DNA from 4 places in the Methylobacterium sp. WL1 genome. Region 1 is predicted to be linked to each of the others. Evidence: predicted binding sites of a transcription regulator. Region 1 holds the regulator's gene; each other region holds the start of a gene.
The links. Region 1 encodes LexA, which represses DNA repair genes until DNA is damaged. Its sites were predicted from a motif close to TGTTCNNNNTGTGTTCNG; they were not measured.
Positions count from the first base shown of each region.

Region 2: a site for LexA is predicted at 4,153-4,170, ahead of FVA80_RS19785 (UvrD-helicase domain-containing protein). Genes of this name have one in related genera too.
Region 3: a site for LexA is predicted at 4,175-4,192, ahead of FVA80_RS26965 (DUF3072 domain-containing protein). Genes of this name have one in related genera too.
Region 4: a site for LexA is predicted at 2,277-2,294, ahead of FVA80_RS27455 (PA0069 family radical SAM protein). Genes of this name have one in related genera too.

Region 1 is NZ_CP042823.1:942,811-948,763, forward strand. Features, by position in the region: gene gltX (glutamate--tRNA ligase) at 1-1,274, opposite strand, end outside; gene FVA80_RS04940 (ComEC/Rec2 family competence protein) at 1,444-3,717, shown strand; gene lexA (transcriptional repressor LexA) at 3,711-4,430, opposite strand; gene FVA80_RS04950 (biliverdin-producing heme oxygenase) at 4,751-5,350, shown strand; gene FVA80_RS04955 (hypothetical protein) at 5,601-5,953, shown strand, end outside.
Region 2 is NZ_CP042823.1:4,066,807-4,072,759, forward strand. Features, by position in the region: gene FVA80_RS19775 (bacteriorhodopsin) at 1-126, opposite strand, end outside; gene FVA80_RS31400 (hypothetical protein) at 535-1,110, opposite strand; gene FVA80_RS31405 (hypothetical protein) at 1,407-2,417, opposite strand; gene FVA80_RS31410 (hypothetical protein) at 2,578-4,050, shown strand; gene FVA80_RS19785 (UvrD-helicase domain-containing protein) at 4,181-5,953, shown strand, end outside.
Region 3 is NZ_CP042823.1:5,520,593-5,526,545, forward strand. Features, by position in the region: gene FVA80_RS26945 (helix-turn-helix transcriptional regulator) at 254-1,135, opposite strand; partial or broken gene FVA80_RS26950 (transglycosylase SLT domain-containing protein) at 1,474-2,439, opposite strand; gene FVA80_RS26955 (Cof-type HAD-IIB family hydrolase) at 2,623-3,444, opposite strand; gene FVA80_RS26960 (gluconokinase) at 3,448-4,005, opposite strand; gene FVA80_RS26965 (DUF3072 domain-containing protein) at 4,201-4,452, shown strand; gene FVA80_RS26970 (hypothetical protein) at 4,768-5,010, shown strand; gene FVA80_RS26975 (polysaccharide biosynthesis/export family protein) at 5,190-5,953, shown strand, end outside.
Region 4 is NZ_CP042823.1:5,629,477-5,635,429, forward strand. Features, by position in the region: gene moaB (molybdenum cofactor biosynthesis protein B) at 1-74, shown strand, start outside; gene FVA80_RS27445 (amino acid permease) at 64-1,518, opposite strand; gene FVA80_RS27450 (hypothetical protein) at 1,658-2,188, opposite strand; gene FVA80_RS27455 (PA0069 family radical SAM protein) at 2,317-3,432, shown strand; gene FVA80_RS27460 (methyl-accepting chemotaxis protein) at 3,770-5,902, shown strand.

The DNA of each region.
Region 1 (5,953 bases):
GCATACTGACGCACCGCACCCTCGGTCGCCGCCGCGCTCCACTCGGGCAGCGACTGGAGATCCGGCAGCACCCCAGCCAGACGCGCCCGGCCCTCGTCGGACAGGAGCGTCCGGGCCTTGTCGTCGAGCACCAGGGGACGCTGGGCGGTGAGGTAATAGGCGCTGTCGAGCAGTTCGATCAGTGTCTTGGCCCGCTCTTTCAGGCCCGGCATGGCCTGGATCAGCTGGTCCTTGAGGGCTGGCTGGAGCGTCGCCGGGAGGCCGCGCTCCGGGCCGACGTTCGGCAGGATCGTCTCGAGCGCGGCGACCAGATCCGCATCGGCGCTGCCTCGGATGTAGAGTCCGTTGAGGTTGGCGAGCTTGGCGAAGTCGAACCGCGCCGCCGAGCGCCCCACTGCGCGGAGATCGAAGGCCGTGATCATCTCGTCGGTGGAGAACACCTCCTGGTCGCCGTGGCTCCAGCCCAGTCGCACGAGGTAGTTGCGCAGCGCCTCCGGCAGGTAGCCGAGGTCGCGGTAGGCCTCGACCCCGAGCGCCCCGTGGCGCTTCGACAGCTTCGCCCCGTCGGCGCCGTGGATCAGCGGGATATGGGCCATCCTGGGGATGTCCCAGCCGAGCGCAGAGAAGATCTGGCTCTGCCGGGCCGCGTTGGTGAGGTGGTCGTCGCCGCGGATGACCTGGGTGACGCCCATGTCGTGGTCGTCGACCACGACGGCGAGCATGTAGGTCGGCGTCCCGTCCGAGCGCAGCAGGACGAGGTCGTCGAGATCGCGGTTGGCCCAGGTCACCCGCCCCTGCACGGCATCCTCGACCACCGTCTCGCCCTCGATGGGCGCTCGCAGCCGGATCACCGGCCTGACCCCGGCAGGAGCCTCGGACGGGTCGCGATCGCGCCACCGCCCGTCGTAGCGCGGGGCCCGGCCCTCGGCTCGGGCGGTCTCCCGCATCTGCGTCAGTTCCTCCGCGGAGGCGTAGCAATGGTAGGCGCGGCCGGCGGCCAGCAGCTCCTCGGCGACCGCGCGATGGCGCTCGGCGCGGGCGAACTGGAAGACCACGTCCCCGTCCCAATCGAGGCCGAGCCAGGACAGGCCGTCGAGGATCGCGTCGATCGCGCCCTTGGTCGAGCGTTCCCGGTCGGTATCCTCGATGCGCAGCAGCATCTTGCCGCCGGTGTGGCGGGCGTACAGCCAATTGAACAGCGCCGTGCGGGCACCGCCGATATGGAGGTATCCGGTGGGCGAGGGGGCGAAGCGCGTGACGACGGCTGAGGACATCGGGCCGATATGTTCGGGGGCGAAGGGCGACGGGGCGGTGCAGGGCGTCAGGGCGGCGCCCGTCGCACGGCGTGGCGCCCGTAGCACGAAGCGTCCGCTGTAGCACGGGCCGACGGGTGCGTTAAGAATCCCCGGCCGGGACTTGGTCGTCCGGCACGGGGCGGGGCGGATGCGGCGGATCGGCGCGAGGCTGGCGGGCGGCGCGGTGGCGCTGGCCGGCACGCGCCCGGTATCGATGCCGGCGCTCCGCGGCTGGCTCGCCGATGGGCTCACCCGGGAGGTCGAGCAGCGCCGCCTGTTCCCGTGGCTGGCGGTGGCGTTCGGCGCCGGGATCCTGGTCTTCTTCGGGTGTGCCGACGGGACGCCGTTCCTCGCCGCTCCCTTGGCCGGAGCGGCGCTCGCCCTCGCGCCGGCGCCGTTCCTGGGTGCGCGGCCGGGGGCACTCGCCCTTTGCCTGGCGCTGACAGCCGGCTTCCTGGGCTTCGCGGCGGCGACCTGGCGGGTCTCGCAGGTGGCGGCGCCGATCCTCACCCGCACCACAATCGGGCCGCTGACCGGGATGATCGAGGGGCTGGACGAGCGCGAGGTCGGCGCCCGGCTGGTGATCAGGGTCGAGAGCTTCGCCGGGCTCGAACCCGCTTTGAGGCCGCTTCGGGTGCGGGTCTCGTTCCGGAAGGCGCCATCCCTGCGGCCCGGGGACTTCATCGTCGCGACGGCAAGGTTGCTGCCGCCGCCCGAGGCGGCACGACCGGGCGGCTACGATTTCGCCCGGGATGCCTACTTTCAGGGACTCGGCGCGGTAGGCTCGCTGATCGGGGCGATCACGGTTCGAGAGCCGCCCACCCCGCCGCCTCTGCGCCTGCGACTGGCAGCCTTGCTGGACGAGGCCCGCAACGCGCTGACACGCCGGATCGCGCAGGCCGAGGGCGGGCAAGCGGGGGCCGTGGCGGCGGCCCTGGTCACGGGCAAGCGCGGCCTGATCGGACCGGCCGCCAACGATGCGCTCCGGGCGGCGGGCATCTATCACGTCGTTTCCATCTCGGGCCTCCACATGGTGCTGGCCGCCGGCGTGGTGTTCTGGCTGGTGCGGGCCGTCTTGGCGCTGGTGCCGTATTGCGCGCTGGTCTGGCCGATCAAGAAGATCGCCGCCGGGTTCGCGATGCTGGGCGTCACCGCCTATTGCGCGTTCTCGGGCTGGGACATCGCCGCCGAGCGCTCGCTGATCATGACGCTGATCATGCTCGGCGCGATCCTGGTCGACCGGCCGGCGCTGTCCATGCGCAACCTCGCGCTGGCCGCCCTGATAGCATTGGCGCGGGAACCCGAGGGCCTGCTCGGACCGAGCTTCCAGATGTCGTTCGGGGCGGTGGCCGGGCTGATCGCCTGCGCGCGGCTGATCGACGGACGCCTGTTCCAGCGTCCCGGGGCGGGGCGGATCGAGCGGTTCGTCGGCACCGGCCTCTCGGCCGTGACAGGCACCCTCGCGACGACCCTGGTGGCACAGGTCGCGACGGCGCCGTTCGCGACCTACCATTTCCAGACGGTCCAGCCGTTCGGCCTGATCGGCAACGCCCTGACCCTGCCGCTGGTCTCCCTGGTCGTGATGCCGGCGGCGGTGATCGGGATCCTGGCCTATCCCTTCGCCCTGGACCGGCCGATCTGGTGGCTGATGGGACAGGCGGTGGGCGGCATGCTGGCGATCTCCGAATGGATCGCCGGCTTCAATCGGGCCGTCCTGGTGCTGCCGGCCTTCGGCACCGGCGCGCTGATGCTGCTGGCGGCCGGGCTGCTGCTGGCGACGCTGCCGGTATCGCGACTGCGCTGGCTGGCCCTGCCGCCCGCCCTGCTCGGGCTCGGCCTCGCCGTCGTTCCGGAGCGATTTGACTTGTACGTCGACCGGCAGGGCGGTGGTGCGGCCGTGCGTGGACCGGACGGAGTCCTGTGGGCCCTCGGCAATCCTTCGGCCTTCGTGATGGAGCAGTGGCTGAAAGCGGATGGCGACGGGCGATCGGCGAAGGCGGTGATCCAGGCTTCGTCGGCTGTCGGACGGTGCGACCGGCTCGGCTGCACCGCAAGCCTGCCGGACGGCCGCGCCGTCGCCCTGGTCCGCGACCGGCGCGCCTTCACGGAGGACTGCGCCCGGGCGGCCCTGCTGATCTCGCGGCTCGCGGCGCCGCCCATCTGCACGGGGCCTCTGGTGATCGACCGCCGGGTGCTCGCCGAACGAGGCGCCGTCGCGCTCCGGGCCGACCGGGATGGCTTCACGGCACGCTATACCCGCGACACGGGCCGTACCATGCCTTGGCGGGCATCACCGGCTTCGCGGCCATCGCCTGTCCCACAACCGAAAGTGGTAACACCCTCCGAGCCGATCCCGGCCGAGGCCGACGTCGCCGGTTCCGAGGCCGCGCCCGGCGACGCGCCGGCCGAACCCCTTCAGTAGCGGCGGACGAGGCTGACGAGCCGCCCCTGGATCTGGACCCGGTCGGGCCCGAGCACGCGGGTCTCGTAGGCCGGGTTGGCGGCCTCCAGGGCGATCGAGGAGCCCCGGCGGCGGAGGCGCTTGAGCGTCGCCTCCTCGTCGTCGATCAGCGCCACGATGATGTCGCCGGTATTGGCCGTATCCTGCTTGCGGATCACCACGAGGTCACCGTCCAGGATGCCGGCATCGACCATCGAGTCGCCGCGGACCTCGAGGGCGTAATGCTCGCCGCCGGCTAGGAAGTCCGGCGACATGGTGATGGCGTGGCTCTGGTTCTGGATCGCCGAGACCGGCGTACCGGCCGCGATCCGGCCCATCACGGGGATCGAGATGGCGCGGCCGCCGTCGTCGATCATCCGGGCGGTCGCCGGCTGCGCCGGCAGCTTGGACTTCCCGCCCTCGACCACGCTCGGGGTGAAGCGGCGGGGCTCCGCAGGTGGAGCAGCCGCCTGGGACAGGCTCTCGGGGATGCGGATCACCTCGATGGCGCGCGCCCGGTTCGGCAGGCGGCGCAGGAAGCCGCGCTCCTCGAGGGCCGTGATCAGCCGGTGGATGCCCGATTTGGACTTCAGATCGAGGGCGTCCTTCATCTCGTCGAACGAGGGCGGGACGCCACATTCCTGCATGCGGCTCTGGATGAAACGCAGGAGGTCCAGCTGCTTGCGCGTGAGCATCGACGGGGGACTCGCGGCTTGGAGGACCGCATCGATGCGGTCGCGGAAACAAATCACGAACACGTTAAACGTTCCGCAAGTGTTCCGCAAGCGTGATCGGCTGAGCTTGATCGATCGGCGATGTGCGGATGCGGCCGTTGTGTGCCGTGACGCGGTCGCGCCGCCATGGCAGAACCGGTCTGGCCGGATCGGCACGATCCCGGGCCAGCCTCGGTGACCTGAATCGCCGGAATGGTCCATAGGCTGGGACGGTCAGAGTGGCGCGGCGGGCCGCTCACGTCTGCCCACGGCACCTTGCCCGGACGACAGACATAGATCGCATGGACGCCGCATCATCCGACATCGCCGAGACCTGCAGCCGCGTGAAGCGCCTGAGAGTGGCGACCGCGGCCGCCCATGATCAGCTTGATCGGCGCATCATGGCGGCAAAGCCGTTCGCGAGCCTGGAGCGCTACGCGCTGTTCCTCCAGATCCAGTACAGGTTCCATGCGGTCGTCGATCGAGTCTATCGCGATGGCGCGTTCGCCCATGTCCTGCCCGATCTCGACGGCAGGCGCCGACTGCCCCTGATCCAGCAGGATCTGCGCGATGTCGGAGCGCCCGTCCCTGACGGCGCGTCCGAGGAACATTTCGGGACGATCGAACCGGCGCAGGGATTGGGCTGGCTCTACGTCGCCGAGGGCTCGAATCTCGGGGCGGCCATCCTGCTCAAGGAGGCCCGGGCGCTCGGCCTGTCGGAAACCCACGGTGCGCGCCATCTTGCCGGACATCCCGAAGGACGCGGGTTGCATTGGCGGCTTTTCACGGCCGCCCTCGACCGGGTCGAACTCCGGGAGACCGGGGAGCAACGCGTCGCCGCGGGGGCGACGGAGGCGTTCCAGTTCGTGCGCCGGCTGGTCGGGGACGTCTTCGAGGACTGACGGCGCCGCCACCCGGTCGGATCGTTCCGCCGCCCTGGCGCAGCAACAAAGCCTGTCACGCGCGCCGTCCACCGCCGAGTCGGGCGATGACCGGTCGCGGACGCCTGGAACGGCATCTCGGGCGACAAACGAATTGACTGGGCAAGCGGCGCCGTTTCAATGCGCCGAGGTGCTTGACCCGGTCGGCGGGGCAGGCGGATCGTCCCGGCGGCTTCGAGACTGGGCTGGAATTGGGCTTGGGATGACGAGGATGCGACGCGCGGCTCTTCTGCCCATCGGTGCCGGGGCCGTCGGCTTGACGCTGGCCGGCTGCACCACCGGGTTCTCGTATATCTCGCGCAACTACGTGGCGCTCACCCCGCAGGTGGTCACCATCGGCTGCAAGGAGCCCTACGAGGTCTACGACAACCGGCAGGTGCGCCGGATGCTCGTCGTCTCGAACGCCCTGCGCGAGTACACCGGCTGCAATCTCAGCGAGGTGCGGATCGATCCCGATCCGGCCGCGACCCGGGTGAAGCGCTTCCGCACCGCCGCCCGCGCCTATCTCGACGAGACCGTGCGGGAGGATTGCCGGATCACCGGCGAGACGGTGTTCGATCCGCA
Region 2 (5,953 bases), 3.1 Mb from region 1:
CACGATGCCATGGATGATGCCATCGGCCTCCTCGGCATGCGTCCGTCGCTTCGCCATGAACAGGATCGCGGCGGCTCCGGCTGCCATTCCGGCAAAGCCCAGCCACAGCCAGAATTGAGGCGTCATAAATCTCTCGTTCGTACGGGGATGAAAGGTGCGCCCGGAAACGTAGCTGCGCGACCCTGCCAATCGCGCGGCTCCCCGATCGTTGCGAGGGCAAACGGTCACAGTCGAGTCAGGTAACCGCGCCTCGCCTCAGGCTACGGGAGCAGGCTCGTCCGTTCGCTCGAGCGTGCCGGAGCCGGGGCTCGGTCCGAATACGTCTGCCTCAGGTCGTGAGCGAGGCAACACACGACGTCCGCTTCCATGCAGCGCCATCCCGAAGCGCACCGTCGCGTAGCCATCCGTTGCGGAGATCGCGATGGGCCCCGAGCGTCGGTTGTCGACCCTTCGCATTGCGCGGTCCCCATCACCCCGGCGAAGGCCGAACAGGCGATCTGAGCCGACGCCGCGATCAAGGGGTCGAGCCTGGCCTCACGGCCGGCCGGGCGGCTGCGTCCCCTCCGTCCCGCCTGGGGTCGCCTCGCCCTCGCTCTGCACCCGCGCGCGCCGGGCGGCGTCCTCCGCTGCCGCCTTGTCGGCGGCGGCCTTGAGGGCGGCGGCGCGGGCGCGGTCCATCTCGATCCGGGCCCGGCGGCGCTGGCGCTCGACCTGGTCGGCCTCGGTCAGCTCGATCGTGTCCAGCTCGCGCTGGAGCACGAAGGCCGCCAACCCGTTCGACAGGGCGCCGACGTCGAGCACGCGCTCGGGGGCCGCGAGGGACCCGGTGAAGCCGAGCTGGACGGCCGGGGGCCGGCGCTCCAGCCGCGGGGGACCGGGCCGCCGGACAGGAGCCCGCGGGCATCGAGCCGGCCGCCGCGCAGGTCGTAGCCGAGCGTGCCGGACCAGCGGGCGGCCCCGAAATCGGGTCGAGGGGCCCGGCCCGCAGGACCCGCCCACGAGGGTGGCCGGACTGCTCGCGGGCGCCTTCGCCTGGGCGCCGGCCTTCGCGAGTTCCTCGGCCACCAGGGCCTGGAGCCGGCCTTCGCGCAGGGGATCGTCGATCTCCACCGCCCGGGCGAGTGCGCGGCCGAGCGACGCCGGGTCGGCCCCGGAACGCTCAGGTCCTTGAGGGTGAGGCTGCCGCTGCCGGACAGGTTGTCGGCGAGGCCAGGGCGGTCTCGGCCGTGGTGACGAAGCGCGCGGACGCGGTCAGGCGTCCGCCGATCGGACCGCCGGCCAGGGCGGAGAGGGCCACGTCGTCGAGGGCGCCCTCGCCGGTGACCGACGCCTCCGCGCCCGACGGGTGAGCGTGGCCGAGCCCGCGATCCGCCCGCCGGCGAGCTTGCCCGTCAGGTTGCGCAGGGTCAGGACGCCGTCCGCAAGGCCGAGGGCCAGGCCGGCCTCCGTGGCGGCGAGGCCGCGGCCGAGGTCGAGGGTCGCGACACGGGCCTCGAGCGCGAGGGGCGAGCGCCTGCGGGACCGGGCCGAAGCGGTCGGCCTTGGCCGGATCCGGTGGCAGCAACAGCGCCGTCGCCAGCTGCGGCACCGACAGGCGGTCGAAGCTGAGCCGGCCGCGCAGCGCCCGCCAGGGCCCGCTGCAGCCGGCCGCCCAGGGCCGCGCCCGCGACCGTCCCGGTGGTGTCGGCGGCGATGTCGCTGCCGTCCTTGGCGAGGACGAACGTCAGGTCGGCCGGCCACACGCCCGGCGCCAGGCGCGCGGCCCCGGCCAGGGTCAGGAACGGGGCGAGGTCGGCGGTGGCGGCCCGGATCTCGCCGGCCCCGGCGAGCGCGTCGGACCCCACCAGGATCGGCCGGGAGGTGGCGAGCTTCAGGCCGGCGAGCGTGCCGTCGACGGTCAGCGCGAGGGTGTCGGCGTCCGGCCGCTCGGCGCTGAGGCGCAGCTCGGCCGGCTGCTGCAATCCGGGGATGTCGGTGCGCCCGAACCAGAGACCCGCCCGGGGGGCCGCGAGGGTCGCGGTTCCGCCCTCGATCCGCGTGCCGCGGCTCGCCAGCGTCAGGTCGAGGGTGCCGCCGCCGGCGCTGCCCTTGATCTGGCTGCGCAGGGCGTCGGACGCGCCGCCCTCCCGATCGAGGGTCACGGCGAGGTCGAGGGGTGCCTCGCGCAGGAACGCGGGCAGCAGGCGGATCTCGCCGACCCAGACCCGTTCGAGCAGGCCGAGCAGCGGGGCCGCCACGGGGGCCTTCAGGCGGCCGGAGACGCGGCCGGTCCCGTCCGCGCCGATCCGGCCGGACAGCTTGGCGCTGGCGCCCGCGAGGTCCGTCACGTCGAGACTGTCGACCACCAGGCTCGACCCGTCCGACTGGATGCTGGCCGCGATCGTGCCGTTGCCGGAGCCGGCCGGCCCGTAGCGCACGTCCTTGGCCTCCAGCGTCAGGGCGAGGTCGTGGTCGCGCAGGCTGCCGAGCGTCGTCCCGAGCGGCGGCAGGGCGGCGATGTCGATGCCGCTGGCGCGGATCTGGGCGTCGAACCGCCCGCGCGCGCCGGCTTCCGCGGCGGTGTAGCGGGCGTTGCCGGTGACGCGGGCCGCCCCAGCGCGAGGCGCAGGTTGCGCACGGACAGGCTGGAGGCGGCCGCCGCGAGGTCCGCCGCGGCCTCGACCCTGCGCCCGTCGAGGAGCGCGGTCGGGGGCCCTCGACGCCGAGCCGGCGCAGGTAGCGCCCGAGCGGGTCGGAATCGGCCGCGACCAGCGCCACGGGACCGGTGAGGCGCAGCGGCGCCGCCTCGACCTGGCCGCTGACGGTCAGGGTCGCGTCGCCGGGTCCGGTCGCGGTCAGGCGGCGCAGCAGCAGGCCTCCCGCGCGCTCGACGGTGCCGGCGAGCGCAAGGTTCGACCATTCCTCGCCGCCCAGCACCGCGCTGCCCACCGACAGGTCGAGGTCGAACATGGCCGGCAACCCGGCCCCGGCGCCCGGCAGCCCGCGGCCGATCAGGTTCTGGCCCTCCGGGGAGGTCAGGAAGGCGTCGAGGTCGAGCCGGCGGGCCTCCAGGGTCAGGCCGGCGCGCCATTGGCGCAGGTCGAGCCGTCCGGTGCCGCCCAGGCGCAGCGCCCGGCCGCCCGGATCGATCGCCAGCTCGACGCCCTCGAACCGGACCTGGGTGCCCCGGGCCTTGAAGCTGCCCCCGAGCGAGAACGGCAGGTAGGGGCCGGCCGCCTGGGTCGGCGGGCCGACCACCAGGCGGGCCGAGCCTTCGGACTCGATGACCGCCCCGTCGGACTCGGTGGGGACGAGGCCCAGCCGGGCGTCGGCCTCGAAGCGGGGATGCGCGTCGCCGCCGCCGGCGATCTTCACGGCGAGCCGCCCGTCCGCCCCGGGCGTCCCGCTCACCGCCCGGAACGGGACGCCGCCGCTCGTGCCCTCGACCCGCCACGGCCCGATCAGCGCGGGGGTCTGCAGGCGCAGGTCCTGGACGTAGAGCTGGTCGGTCCGGCCGGTGGCCGGCACCTGGGTGGTCACCAGGAATTGCTGGACGTGCAGGTCCTCGATGGCGAAGTCGCGGGCGCGCAGGGCCTCGCCGAGATCGGGCGGGATCCGCAGGGCCTCGCTGGCCACCACCGGGAGCTTGATCTCGGCCCGTCCGATTCGCGTCTCGGTGAAGCGGAACTCGCCCTTCAGCAGTGGCGTCAGGGCGATCTCGGCCTTGACGAAGCGGGCGTCGAGGGTCGGGCGGGCCGGATCGGCCCCGAGATGCAGGCGGTCGATCCGCAGCCGCGGCGAGGGCAGGAGCCGGACCTCGATCCGGCCGTCGGTCCGGGCCGGCACCCCGAGGGACCGGGTCAGGCCCCGGTCGACGAGCGCGCGCTGGGCCTGCCAATCGATGACGGGCGGAACGGCCAGAGCCGCGACGAGAACCAGGATGACGGCGCCCGCCAGCGCGGTCAGAAGATCACGCACGCTACCCGTTCCGCACTCTTTTCCGCGCGGGCCGGCACCATCGCGATGCCCCGCCGTCGCGTGCCCCCCTGGGCAACCTGTCACCGGCCATAGCACGATAAGTCCCGGACGGCGCCAGAGGCGCTGCCGGCCGCGCCCCGCACGGGCGATCCCCCCTCTGAGCCGCAGCGGCTCCGGACTGAATGGCCTCGACGCCGTTCGCGATTTGGTCCAGGGAAGCGGAATGCAGAATGGCCCGCACGCGCAGCCCGCCGGGGACGGCGCTCCGACCTCCATCGCCGCCCGCGCCATGGGCGCCCTCCGGCGGGACGCCGCCGCCTATCTCGAAGGGCTCAACCCCGAGCAGCGCCGCGCCGTCGAGGCGACGGAAGGCCCGGTGCTGGTGCTGGCCGGGGCCGGCACCGGCAAGACCCGGGTGCTGACCACCCGGATCGCCCACCTGATCGCCACCGGCCGCGCCCGCCCGTTCGACATCCTGTCGGTGACCTTCACCAACAAGGCCGCCCGGGAGATGAAGCTCCGGATCGGCGCGCTGATCGGCCCCGCCGGCGAGGGCATGCCCTGGCTCGGCACCTTCCACGCCATCGGCACCAAGATCCTGCGCCGGCATGCCGAGCTGGTCGGGCTGAAGTCGGACTTCACGATCCTGGGCACCGACGACCAGCTGCGCCTGATGAAGCAGGTGATCGCCGACCAGAACATCGACGAGAAGCGCTGGCCGGCACGCGCCCTGGCCCACACCATCGACGGCTGGAAGAACCGCGGGCTCTCGCCCGATCAGGTGCCGCCGGGCGAGGCCGCGTCCTTCGCGTTCGGCAAGGGCGGCACGCTCTACACCGCCTACCAGGCCCGACTCGCCACGCTGAACGCCGTCGATTTCGGCGATCTTCTGCTCCTGTGCCTCAAGCTCTGGCGCGAGAACCCGGACGTCCTGGCGACCTACCAGGACCGCTTCCGCTACATCCTGGTCGACGAGTATCAGGATACGAACGTCGCCCAGTACCTGTGGCTCAGGCTGCTCGCGCAGACCCGCAAGAACATCGCCTGCGTGGGCGACGACGACCAGTCGATCTATGGCTGGCGCGGCGCCGAGGTCGACAACATCCTGCGGTTCGAGCACGATTTCCCGGGCGCCGTGGTGGTGCGGCTGGAGCGCAACTACCGCTCCACCGGGCACATCCTGGCCGCCGCCTCGGGCCTGATCGCCAAGAACGAGAGCCGGCTGGGCAAGACGCTGCGCACCGAGGACGAGCCGGGCGAGCGCGTCACCGTGACCGGCGCCTGGGATTCCGAGGAGGAGGCCCGCCAGCTCGCCGAAGCGATCGAATCCCTGCAATCCAAGCAGCACCCCCTGTCGGAGATCGCCGTGCTGGTGCGGATCTCGGCGCAGATGCGCGAGATCGAGGACCGGTTCGTCCAGCTCGGGCTGCCCTACCGGGTGATCGGCGGCCCGCGCTTCTACGAGCGGGCCGAGATCCGCGACGCGCTGGCCTACCTGCGCGTCACCATGAACGTCAGCGACGACCTCGCCTTCGAGCGGATCGTGAACACGCCCAAGCGCGGCCTGGGCGACGCCACCCTGCAGCAGCTCCACACCTTCGGCCGGGCCAACCGCCTGCCGCTGCTGATCGCCGCCCAGCGCCTGTGCGAGACCGACGAGCTGAAGCCCCGGGTCCGCGCCACCCTGCGGGCGCTCACCGAGAGTTTCTCGCGGTGGGCCCGGCTGGTCGAGACCCAGCCGCACAGCGAGGTCGCCCAGACCATCCTGGAGGAATCCGGCTACACCGAGATGTGGCAGAAGGACCGCTCCGCCGACGCCGCCGGCCGCCTGGAGAACCTGAAGGAATTCGTCCGCTCGATGGAAGAGTTCCCCGACATGGCGGCCTTCCTGGAGCACGTCTCCCTGGTGATGGAGGCCTCCGAGGCCGAGGGCGCCGAGCGGGTCTCGCTGATGACGCTCCACGCCGCCAAGGGCCTGGAATTCGACACCGTGTTC
Region 3 (5,953 bases), 1.6 Mb from region 1:
GGCGAAGCTCCGGCATCCCGGCCGACGCGGTGAACGACCGCGCCGTTGCGGGTCATCCTAGCACGTCGTCCTACAGGGTGAGCTATGCGCGGGGCGCTTGGTCTGGGGCATCGTGCGTTCCGGCAAGTGGCCGCCCGTGACGGCGCCTACCATAGCGTGGTGCGCCGCAGCGCAGCGATCAAGGGTGGCAGGCGTGCGGGAGAGGCCGCGCCTTTGTCGCTGTCAGCGGTTCCGTCGCGGGCGCGGGCTTGTTTCAGCCGGCGACGGCCACTTCGCCGAACCGCGCCTCGATCGTCGAAACGAGGCGGTCGACCATGGTCTGGAGCGGGATGTCGGAGGTGTCGACCGTGGCCGAGGCCCGGGCGTATAGCGGCTCCCGGCTCGCCAGCACCGCCCGCAGCTCCTGCATCGCCGAGGCATGGTCGCCGGTGGTGGCGAGGTGCCCCTGCTCGCGCACGCGGCTCATGTGCTCCTCCGGCCGGGCGCGGAGCCAGACCGTGTAGAACGCCTGGAGCAGCAGGTCGTAGGTCAGCGGCTCGGCCACGATGCCGCCGCTCGTCGCCAGGATCAACGGGCCGGGATGCTCGGTGAGGCGGCGCAGGGCCGCCTGCTCCAGGCGGCGGTAGCCCTCCTGGCCGTAGATCGCGAAGATCTCCTGCACCGAGAGCGCGTTCTCCCGCTCGATCTCGGCGTTCAACTCCACGAAAGTCCAGCCCAGGCGCTCGGCCGCGAGCTTGCCGAGCGTCGACTTGCCGGCGCCGCGCAGTCCGATCACCGCGACGCGCAGGCGCCCGCTCGATTCGGAGCGGCTGCCGCCGGAGAGCGCCTCCTTGGCGGCGGCGATCTGGGCCGGATTCGCCTGGCCGAGCAGGTCGCGCACCACGGGCCAGTCGGGCAGGCCGTCATTGCCGGTGATCAAATCGTCGAGGCGCACGCCCATGGCGTTGGCGACCCGCCGCAGCAGGATGATCGAGACGTTGCCCTGTCCGCCCTCGAGCTGCGCGATGTAGCGCTCGGAGAGGCCCGAGGTCTGGGACAGCACCTTGCGCGACAAGCCACGCACGGTGCGCGCGTGCCTGACGCGGCGCCCGAGATCCGTGAGAAAGAGCGATTCCTGTTCCAACACGCCGCTCATGGCGTCGTCCGCTTTCCTGCCAGCCCGAAAGCAGAGTGCTTGCCCTGCATGTCTGCCACTTCAAGATGCATTGTGATTCGCAACCTAGGATCGAGCGGGTGCTTGCTCGACCGTTCGTGCGAAGCCTGGCGTACCCTACCCTGAAGTCTGTATTGCGCCGCCTGTATCCGGCCGCTTCGACCGGTCCACGGGCCATGGCCGCACCGGCCCAACCCTGTTGCTGGCGTATCGTCTATGTGTTGCGGATCGGCCCAGTGGTCAAGCCTTGAGCAGGATCCTCGTGTGGGCAGATTTTGGACAAGCAGTGGTTGTCCGGCCCCGATCGGACCGGCTCCGCCTCACTCGACCGGGATGGCCGTGGCCTCGCGGACGGGTGCCGCCGCGGGCGGCGCGCGGCGCAACGGGCGGCGGCCAGCAGCTGGATCGACGGGCGGCGCGGCGGCAGCGGCACGTCGACGGTCTCGGTCACCCCGCTGGTCGCCGCCGCTTGCGTCATCGCGGCGCCCTGGAACGCTCCGGCCGGCTCGGCCTGCGGTGAGAGGCGCAATTCGGCGAGCTGGGCCGGCGCGGCCTCCGCGCTGCCAAGGCCTGCCGGGCGGCGCGGCGGAAGCGGAACCTCCACGGTCTCGACCGCGGCCACCTGCACGGCGGCGGCCGGCGCGGCACCCGCGGCGGCGGGCTCGACGGACAGGCTTTGCATACGTGACGGAGCCGCTGAGGGCGTCCGGACGCCGGGGCGGGAGCGGGACCTCGACCGTCTCGCTCGGCACCGCCGCGACGGCGGCCGCGGTGGGGGCGTAGGCCAGGGCCCCCGAGGCGGCGCCGGGATCCGTGACGCCGCCGCCGAACAGGCTCGCCAACGCGCTGGCCGAGGCCGCGACGGGGGCCACCACCGCGGCGACCTCGGTGGAGATGCCCTGGCGCTTGGCCGCGTAGTAATAGCCGCGGTTGTAGTACTGGTAGGCTTGGCTGACGTTGCCTTGGGCGGTGCGATAGGCGCCCGCCAGGTAGGCGACGCCGTAGCGCAGGTTGGTCGCCGGATCGTAGAGGCCCGCCGCGTCGCCGGTGTAGCCGAGGCTGCGCGCCGTCGCGTGCTTGATCTGCATCAGCCCGAGGGCGCTGCCGCCCTTGGCCTTCGGGTTGTAATTGCTCTCGCGCTTCACCACCGCGTGGACGAAGCTCGCCGGGACGCCGTTCGCCTTGGCCTGCTGCTCGATCAGCGCATCGATGTTGTCGCGCGCGCCCTGCCCGAAGGCGGCCACGGGCACGACCGCGAGAGCGGCAGCCAGGAAGAGGCGATGCATTCCGAGACCCGGTCCTGCTTGTTCTGTAGTCAAGCTAGGTCGCGGGGAAATGAGGCCGTAAAGGGGCCCGGATCCGGCAGCCTGTGGGCGCGTGGAGTGTCGGGCACCCCTGTGCCTTGTCGGTCACAGGGCGGCGCCGTCGGTTAACCATCCCGGTTATCCACAGCGTGCGGGCCTGGACAGTCAGGGCAAAATGAAGCGCGCCACCCCGTGGGCGAACCCGTCCGCGCCGTTGCCGTCCGTCACGGCGCTGGCGGCCGCCTTCACACCCGGGTCGGCATTGCCCATCGCTACCGAGAATCCGCTGCGGGCGAACATCGGCTGGTCGTTCCCGGCATCCCCGAAGGTGGCGATCCGCTCGGGCGGGATGCGCAGATGCGCGCTCAACCAGGCCACGAACTGCCCCTTGTCGAGCCCGGGCGGCGTCACGTCGAGATAGTAGGCCTGGGAGCGGTGCACCGTGGCGCGCCCGGCCAGCGCGGTCCCGATCCGGGTCTCGCAATCGGCCAGGTGCGCGTGGTCCCGGCTGACCCCGACGATCTTCGAGGCTGCCCCCATCAGGCTGCTAAGATCGGCCACCACGCGCGGCTCGGCGCCGATCGTCCGGCGCTCGAGATCCGTGTAGGGGCCCTCCGGGTCGCGCAGGCACCAGGCCCCCTCGGCGAAGACCCAGACGTCGAGACCCTCGGCCTGAAGGCGTTCCAGCGCCGCCCGCGCGGCGGCTTCCGGGATCAGCCGCTCCGCGAGGGTCGAGAGATCGGGCCGGACCACGCTGGCGCCGTTGAACGCCCCCATCGGCAGGTCGAGGCCGAGGGCGTCGACGAGGCCCCGCAGGCCCAAAGGCGGCCGGGCCGACGCGATGCTGAATCCGATCCCGGCCGCGCGCAGGCGCTTCACCGCCGCGATCGTCGAGGGGGCGAGCTGCTTGTCGTCGGTTACCAGCGTGCCATCGACATCGGAGATCACCAGGGCGATGCCGCTCGCCTTGGGTGCGTCGGACGCCATCGCTCAGGTCCTTCCGGCGGGGAGGGGGGGCTCCGCGGCGAGCTGCGCCACGACGCGGTCGGCGACGGTCACCGGCGCCGCGTCGATCCCCACGATGACCGGGTGCTCGTCGGGGCCGGGGATTTCCAGGGTGGCGAACTGGCTGTCCAGCAGCCGGGGCGACATGAAGTGGCCATGGCGCTCGGCGAGGCGCTCGGACACGAGGGCCCTGTCGCCGTCCAGGTAGACGATGCGGACGCGCCGGCTCCCGCGGGTGAGCACGTCCCGGTACGCCCGGCGCAGGGCCGAGCAGACCACCACGCCGGATTCGCCGGCCTCCAGCCGATGCTGGATCCAGACCGCGATCCGGGCGAGCCACGGCGCGCGGTCCTCGTCGTCCAGCGCGTGGCCCGCATGCATCTTGGCCACGTGCTCGGGGGTGTGGAAGCTGTCGCCGTCCACGAAGATCCAGCCGAGCCGCTCGGCGATCAGCGCGCCGACGGTGCTCTTGCCCGAGCCCGAGACACCCATGACCACCAGGACCTGCGCCGCCCGCGCGGCCGCTCCGGCTTCGTTCTGCATCCGCCCATCCGAGCTCATCCGGACCATGCCGCTCCGGGGCGCAACGCTGCGCCGTGGGCTTCATCAATAGGCTCGGCGGGCGGGAAGGAAAGGTTTCTGGGGAACAGGGGGCAATGCGCCGACATCCCGTGGAACCCCGGATGGGGCGGCACGTTCTCCCCGGCGACGACAGAACATTTCAGGAACGAGGGTCCCATGGCCAAGGCAGCCGACAAGCACGACGCGACCCAGGAAAACCCGAAGACCGATCCGAAGGACGTCTCGAACCAGATCAAGGATCCGGATCAGTGGACCACCGGCGGTGAGCCGATGACCGGGGCGCAGGCTTCGTATCTCAAGACCTTGTCGGAAGAGGCCAAGGAGCCGGAGGCCTTCGACTCGGACATCGACAAGGCCGAGGCGTCCAAGCGGATCGACGACCTGCGCCACAAGGCCGGCCACGCCTGAGCGACCCGGGCACACCGCGTCCTGGACCAAGCCGGGCCGCGTCATCGGACATGTCGAAAGGTCGGTGCCGTCACGGGCGCCGGCCTTTCGGCGTTCGGACCCACGTCTCGAAGGCATGTTTCGAAGACACTATTAAGCCGGCGGCAATGGGAGCCCGGTTAGACGTTCGCATCGCGCCGGGCGACGAGAGCGCTCATCGTCGGCGCGGATACCGGTGGATGCGTGCGCAGGCACGTCGAACCAGGGGCCTGGAGGCGGGCCCGATCGTGATACGATCGGGTGCGGTTCCAGGCGCAGCGGAAGTCGGAGTCACGGATGGCGGAGCCGAGCTGCGAGGGATCGAGGGCGGCTTCCGGACGATCCCGCCTCCGTGGGGCCGACCTCGCCCGGCAGGCGTTGTCGCGCTTTGCCGCGAACGCGCGCGGGTCCACCGCCATGGAGTACGCCCTGATCGGCGCGCTGATCTTCATCGTCGCGGCCGGCAGCATCCGGTATTACGGCTCCCGGATGACCCCGATCTACGAGCGCATCAGCACGACGGTGAGCCAGGCCAATTGAGGGGCTCCGTTCCCGCCCCGGCCGTAAAGTTTTCGTCCGCCTGCCCCGAAAAAGCTGTGCTTAGTGAGGATGAAACCGCCCGCTCGGCCGTCGCGGGCGCAGTGTGGCCCACCCGCTACGGACACCCCGGCCGCTATGGGCTAGGCACGGGCTCGGCAAAACCGATGGGCAACATCTGGATGCGCAAACTTTCCCTCGCTCTGCTCGCCGCGACGGCGATGTCGGGCTGCTCGTATCTGCCTTCGGCGGGTCCGACGGCGAGCGCGATCCAGGCCGGCGCGGAAGTCGCCACCGCCGACGGCGGCGTGCTCGCCCGCTACGAAATCATCGACGTCACCCCATCCGTGGTCGAGGCCCTGCGCGGCCGGCCCCTCGACAGCCTGCTCGCCTCCTTCGGCGACCACCGCCCCTCCACCGAGCCGGTGATCGGCATCGGCGACATGGTCTCGGTCTCGGTCTGGGAGGCCGGCTCCGGCGGCCTGTTCTCCGGCCCGCTGGTGGCCGACCGCTTCTCCGCCGGCTCCAAGTCCGCCCTCATCCCCGAGCAGCCGGTCGGCCGCGACGGCGCGATCTCGGTGCCCTATGCCGGGCGCATCAAGGTCGCCGGCCGCCGGCCCCAGGACGTCCAGGGCCTGATCGAGAACGAGCTCGCCGGCAAGGCGATCCAGCCGCAGGTGCTGGTCTCGGTCACCCGGCCGATCAGCCAGGCGGTGACCGTCACCGGCGAGGGCGCCGCCGGCGCGCGCCTGCCGTTGTCGGGCCACGGCGACCGCATCCTCGACGTCATCGCGTCGGCGGGCGGCAACCGCTCGCCGGTCTCGGAGACCTTCGTGCGCCTGTCGCGCGGGCCGGTCACCGCCACGGTGCCGCTGACCACGGTGGTGTCGAACCCTAAGGAGAACATCTACCTGCGGCCCAACGACGTGCTGACCCTGGTGCGCGA
Region 4 (5,953 bases), 1.5 Mb from region 1:
GCCCCTGCAACTTCGTCGAGATCATGCCGCGGCTCGACGAGCACCTGCGGCGGGGCGCCAGCATCACGGCGTGACCGCGTTGCCTTCCTTGCGGCGCAGGACCGAGTGCCTGCGGCCGTAGAAGAAGTAGACCACGAGCCCGATCCCCATCCAGATCACCAGGCGCAGCCAGGTGTCCAGGGGCAGCCCGGCCATCAGCAGCAGACAGAACAGGATGCCGAGGATCGGCACCACCGGCACGGCGGGGGCCCGGAACGGCCGCTTCATGTGCCGGTCGGTCCGCCGCAGGTAGATCACCGAGCCGCAGACCAGGATGAACGCGGCCAGCGTCCCGATGCTGACCATCTCGCCCAGGATGTTGATCGGGAACAGCGCCGCCACGAGGGCGACCACGGCTCCGATCAGCGCCTGGCTGCGATACGGGGTCTGGTAGGTCGGGTGGACGTGGGCGAACAGCTTCGGCAGCAGCCCGTCATTGGCCATGGTGAAGAAGATCCGGCTCTGACCGTAGAGCAGCACCAGGATCACCGTGGTCAGGCCGGTGAGCGCCCCGAGCTTGATCAGCAGGGCGAACCAGCCGATGCCGATCACGTCGACGCCCTTGGCGATCGGGTCTGGGACGTTCAACTCCTTGTAGGGCACCAGCCCGGTGAGGACCGCGGCCACCAGCACGTACAGGATCGTGCAGACGATCAGCGAGCCGAGGATGCCGATCGGCATGTCCTTCTGCGGCTTGCGCGCCTCCTGGGCGGCCGTGGACACCGCGTCGAAGCCGATGAAGGCGAAGAACACCACGCCCGCGCCGCGCAGGATGCCGCTGTAGCCGTACTCCCCGAAGGTACCCGCGTTGGGCGGGATCAGCGGGCTCCAGTGGGCGGTGTCGACATGGCCCCAGCCGAGCGCGATGAAGGCCACCACCACGGTGAGCTTCACGGCCACCATGATGTTGTTGAACCGCGCCGATTCCTTGGTGCCGCGCATCAGCAGGATCGTGATCAGCGCCACGATCGCCACCGCCGGCAGGTTGAACAGGGCGGTGCCGCCGCCGTCGATCGCCGTGCCAGGCGCGTGCGCGAACCGGGCCGGGATCACGAGGCCGACGTCCTTCAGGAGGCTCGTGACGTAGCCCGACCAGCCCACCGCCACCGTGGCCGCGCCCATGGCGTATTCGAGGATCAGGTCCCAGCCGATCAGCCAGGCGAAGAACTCGCCGAGCGTGGCGTAGGTGTAGGTGTAGCTCGATCCCGCCACCGGGATCAGCGCGGCCATCTCGGAGTAGCACAGGCCGACGAACGCGCAGGCGATGCCGCCGAGCACGAAGGACAGCATGATGCCCGGCCCGGCATATTGGGCCGCCGCCGTGCCGGTGAGCACGAAGATGCCGGCGCCGATGATCGCGCCGATGCCCATCGCGGTGATCGACAGCGCCCCGAGCGATTTCGAGAGCTGCTGCTCGCCCTCGCCGCTCTCCAGGATGTCGTCGACGGACTTCCGCCCCATCAGGCCCGAGGAGTCCATCTTCGCATCCCTCCCGGCGGCGCGAAGTGGATCCGGATGCGCCGGCAAACACTTATTCAGCAAGTTTTCTGCTGTCGCGCCAGGAGTTTTCCAAAACTTTCCGCCAATAACGATAAGTCGAGCTGCGACATTCTGTCGATCAGGGCCGGTCGATGCGGGCGATGAGCGGCCGGACCTTGAGGCGGGGTGCGAATGCCGCGCCGGCCCGCAGCGCCTCGCGCCGCACCACGTCGCCGGCCCGGGCCTGCCGGGCGCCCATGAGCGCGTCGAGCCGGCCGACGACCCGGCCGGTCCAACCCGAGGCGGGGCGGTGGAGGCGGCCGAGGCCGGTCTCCGGCCGGGCGGTGCCGATGAAGCGGTCGAGGGTGCGGATCCAGCCTTCGGCCGGAACGTCCCCGGCTTCCAGGCACAGCACCCAATCCCGTCGCGCCTGCGCGGCCCCGGCCCCATAGGGATCCCTGCCCCGGTGGAGCACCAGGGCTGCCCCGGTCGCGTCCGCGATGGCTTCCGCCGCGTCGCTCTCCCGGCCGGTCACGATCACGGCGTCGCCGACCAGACCGCCGGCCACGCCCGACACCAACACGCTGAGCGTGTCGGCGAGGCGATCGATCGCGTCCGGATCGGCCGGGTCGGCCAGGTAGGTCACCGCGGAGAGCATCTGCGCGCCCATAGACGATTCTGCGCGGCGGTAAACCGGGCGTCGTCGTCTCGCCCGGGCGCCGGGGCGTTTGCCTGAAATTAAGGCGTCGGCGTCGCGTTGTTCGCGCTATGTTCCACGTGAAACACGGGGCGGCGCGCATGGCTAAGATTCCGAACGGCTCGACACCCGTCGCACCGGTGCGACTGGGATCGAGCACGCTGCCCCCGGAGGCCCGACGCGGCCGCGGTGCCACGGCGAACCCGACAGGCCGGTACGAGACGGCGATGCGCGAGGTCTTCCGGGACCCCGATTGGGAGCCCGATGAACCCGCCACCCTGCGCACGCAGGTGACCCTGGAGCGGGCCACGCGGATCATCGCCCGCAATACCTCGCCGGACATCCCGTTCGATCGCTCGGTGAACCCGTATCGCGGCTGCGAGCACGGCTGCATCTACTGTTACGCGCGCCCGACCCATGCCTGGCTCGGCCTTTCGCCCGGCCTCGATTTCGAATCCCGGATCTTCGTCAAGCCCGATGCCGCCAAGCTGCTCGCGCGCGAGATCGCCGCGCCCGGCTATCAGCCGGAGACGATCGCGCTGGGGACCGCCACCGATCCCTACCAGCCGGTGGAGCGGGAGCACCGGATCACCCGGGCGGTGCTGGAGGTGCTGCAGTCCGCGCGCCACCCTGTCGGAATCACCACGAAGTCCGACCTCGTTCTGCGCGACCTCGATATCCTGGCCGAGATGGCGTCGGACAACCTCGTGCTCGTGGCGGTGTCGCTGCCGACGCTGGAGCCGCGCCTTGCCCGCCTGCTCGACCCCAGAGCGCCGCGGCCGGAGAAGCGGCTGGCCGCGATGCGGCGCCTGTCCGAGGCCGGCGTGCCCGTCATGGTCAACGTCTCGCCGATCATCCCGGGCCTGACCGACCACGAGATCGAGGCGATCCTCGCCAGAGCCCGCGATCATGGCGCCAGCCGCATCGGCCATGCCCTGCTGCGCCTGCCCGGTGAGGTCGCCGACCTCGTCTCCGACTGGTTCTCCGAGCATTACCCCGAGCGCCGGGCCCGGGCCTTCGCGCTGCTGGCGCAGGCCCGGGGGGGCCGCGAGAACGATCCCCGCTTCGGCCACAGATTCCGCGGGGAGGGGGCCTATGCCGAGATGATCGGCCGGCGGGTCCGTCTCGCGGGCGGGCGGTTCGGCTTCGCGTTCGGGCGCATGGCGCTGAACACGGCGGCGTTCCGCAAGCCCGGGGCGCAACTTGCCCTGTTCTGAAGCTCTCAGGCGCCGCGATCGCCGTACCGATGCGGGCGGCTCGAAACGGGGCCTTCGTTTATGACTTCGGCCTGCCGCTGGCTTCAAGCTTCGGAGAGCCGGATTCGGCCGACAGCCGCGTCATCGTCGGGCGTCGGTCGAGATGTATTTGAAAGTCGTGACGAACAATGATCCTGAACCAGGCACGCGGGCTGATGACGTGTGTCATGAAACCGAGATGAAAACGTCATGTTCTGGATCCAGAGAGGCTATTACGCCGTAAGATCTCTGGATTTGTTCCAGATCAAGATCGAAATTCGCCCGGCGCCGCATCAAAACCATGATGGAATCGACGCCGATGTCTCGTGGGCAACCCTTAACATTTGCCGGGTTCGAACTCACAACCCTCACGATCGGCAAGATCCTGTGCGCGACCTTGTTCTCATTGAGCGCCATGCTGATCGCCTCGGAGGTGTCCACCCTTCGCGAAGCCCAGGTGCAGGCGGATCGGAGCCACCGTGTGGTGGCTTTGACCGAGGCGAGCCGGACGCTTCTCAAGGATCTCCTGGCCATCCGCATGGAGCGGGGCCGCACGCTCCAGGCCCTGAAGGCCGCCGACCCCATTCCCGCGAAGGACGTGGCGCTGATCGCCACACAGCGCACCACCATCGCGGGCGGTCTCGAGCGGCTCGCGACGCTCGCCCGGGCGGTGGATGCGCCCTCGCTGGTGGCGAAGGTCGCGCCGCTGCAGCGGGCCTACGAGGCCACGCTCAAGCTGCGCCCGCAGGTCGATGCCGCCCTAGCGGTCCCGGCGGGGCAGCGACCCCCCGGCACGCTGCCCGCCATCGCGGAGGCCTCCCAGGCGCTGCTCGACGCGTTCCTGGCCACAAACGACGCGGTCGACGCTGCCATCCCCCGCGGCGACGCCACCCTCGCGCATTACCTCGACCTCAAGCGCGCGGCCTGGGCCTCGCGGGCCATGATCGGCGGCGTGGTCGTCCGGATCGAAGCTGCCGTCGCCGCCGGAACCTCGTGGACTCAGGGTGACATCGTCGCCGCGGCCGAGGAGCGCGGGCGGCTGGCTGCCGCCTGGGCCGACGTCGTGGCGGCCGCCGCCGACGAGACCTCGGATGTGGTCCGGGCCGCCTTCCGCAAGGCCAAGGCCGACAATTTCGAGGGTGAGGCCGAGGCGCGCCGCAAGGCCGCCACGGAGGCCCTCACACAGGGGCGGCCGACCGGGCTCTCCATCGACGCGCTGCGCATCCGCCACACCGCCGAGGTCAACACGATTTCCGACCTGGCGAGCGCGGCCCTCGACGCGCTGGTGGACCGAGCCCAGGCGTTGACCGACGAGGCGCGCGCCGCCCTGCTGCGGACCGCGCTGTTCCTGCTCGCCGCTCTCCTGCTGACCGGCGTCGGCACGCTGGTCGTGGTCCGACGCGTGCTGCTGCCGATCCGCAGGATGACCGATGCCATGCGGGCGCTGGCCGCGGGCGATGCATCCGTCATGGTCCCGGCTCGGAAGCACCAAGACGAGATCGGCGCCATGGCCGCCGCCGTGCAGGTGTTCAAGGACAACCTCATCCGGGCCCGCCAGCTCGAGGGCGAGGCGGACGAGGCTCGCCGCGCCGCCGAAGACCAGCGCCGCGCGGACATGTCCCGCATGGCCGAGACCTTCGAGGCGGCTGTCTCCGGCATCGTCACCCAGGTCTCGTCCGCCGCGACCGAACTGCAAGCCACGGCCTCCCAGATGACTGCGAGCGCGCAGGAGACCGCGAGCCAGTCCGGCGCGGTGGCGGCGGCGGCGGAGCAATCGGCCTCCAACGTCAGCACCGTGGCGAGTGCCGCCGAGCAACTCGGCAGCAGCGTCGCGGAGATCGGCCGCCATGTGCAGGGCTCGACCGTCCTGGCCCAGCGGGCGGTCGGCGAATCGGACCAGACCGCCACCCTCGTGTCCGAGCTGAGCGCCGCCGCCGCCCGGGTCGGCGACGTCGTGCAGCTGATCGCCTCGATTGCCGCGCAGACCAACCTGCTGGCGCTCAACGCCACGATCGAGGCGGCCCGTGCCGGTGCAACCGGACGCGGCTTCGCCGTCGTGGCGGCCGAGGTGAAGGAACTCGCCGGCCAGACCGCCAAGGCGACCGAGGAGATCGCCAGCCAGATCGGCCGGATCCAGGGCGTCACCGGCGAGGCGGTCAGGGCGATCGAGACGATCACCGGTCGGATCCGGGAGATTGACACGGTCGCGACGACGATCGCGGCGGCGGTGGAGCAGCAGGGCGCGGCGACCCGGGAGATCGTCCGCAACGTCACCCAGGCGACCGCGGGCACGCAGGAGGTCACGGGCAACATCGCCGGGGTGGCGCAGGCCGCCGAGCAGACCGGCGCCGCGGCCGAGCAGGTCCTGGCCTCCGCCACCGGGTTGTCGCGCCAGTCCGAGCAACTCGCGGCCGAGGTGGATCGCTTCCTGGCCAACGTCCGGGCCGCCTGAGCGCTGACGGGCCGCCGTCGCGACACGCCGAAGTCTTTGTCTCGGGCTTGG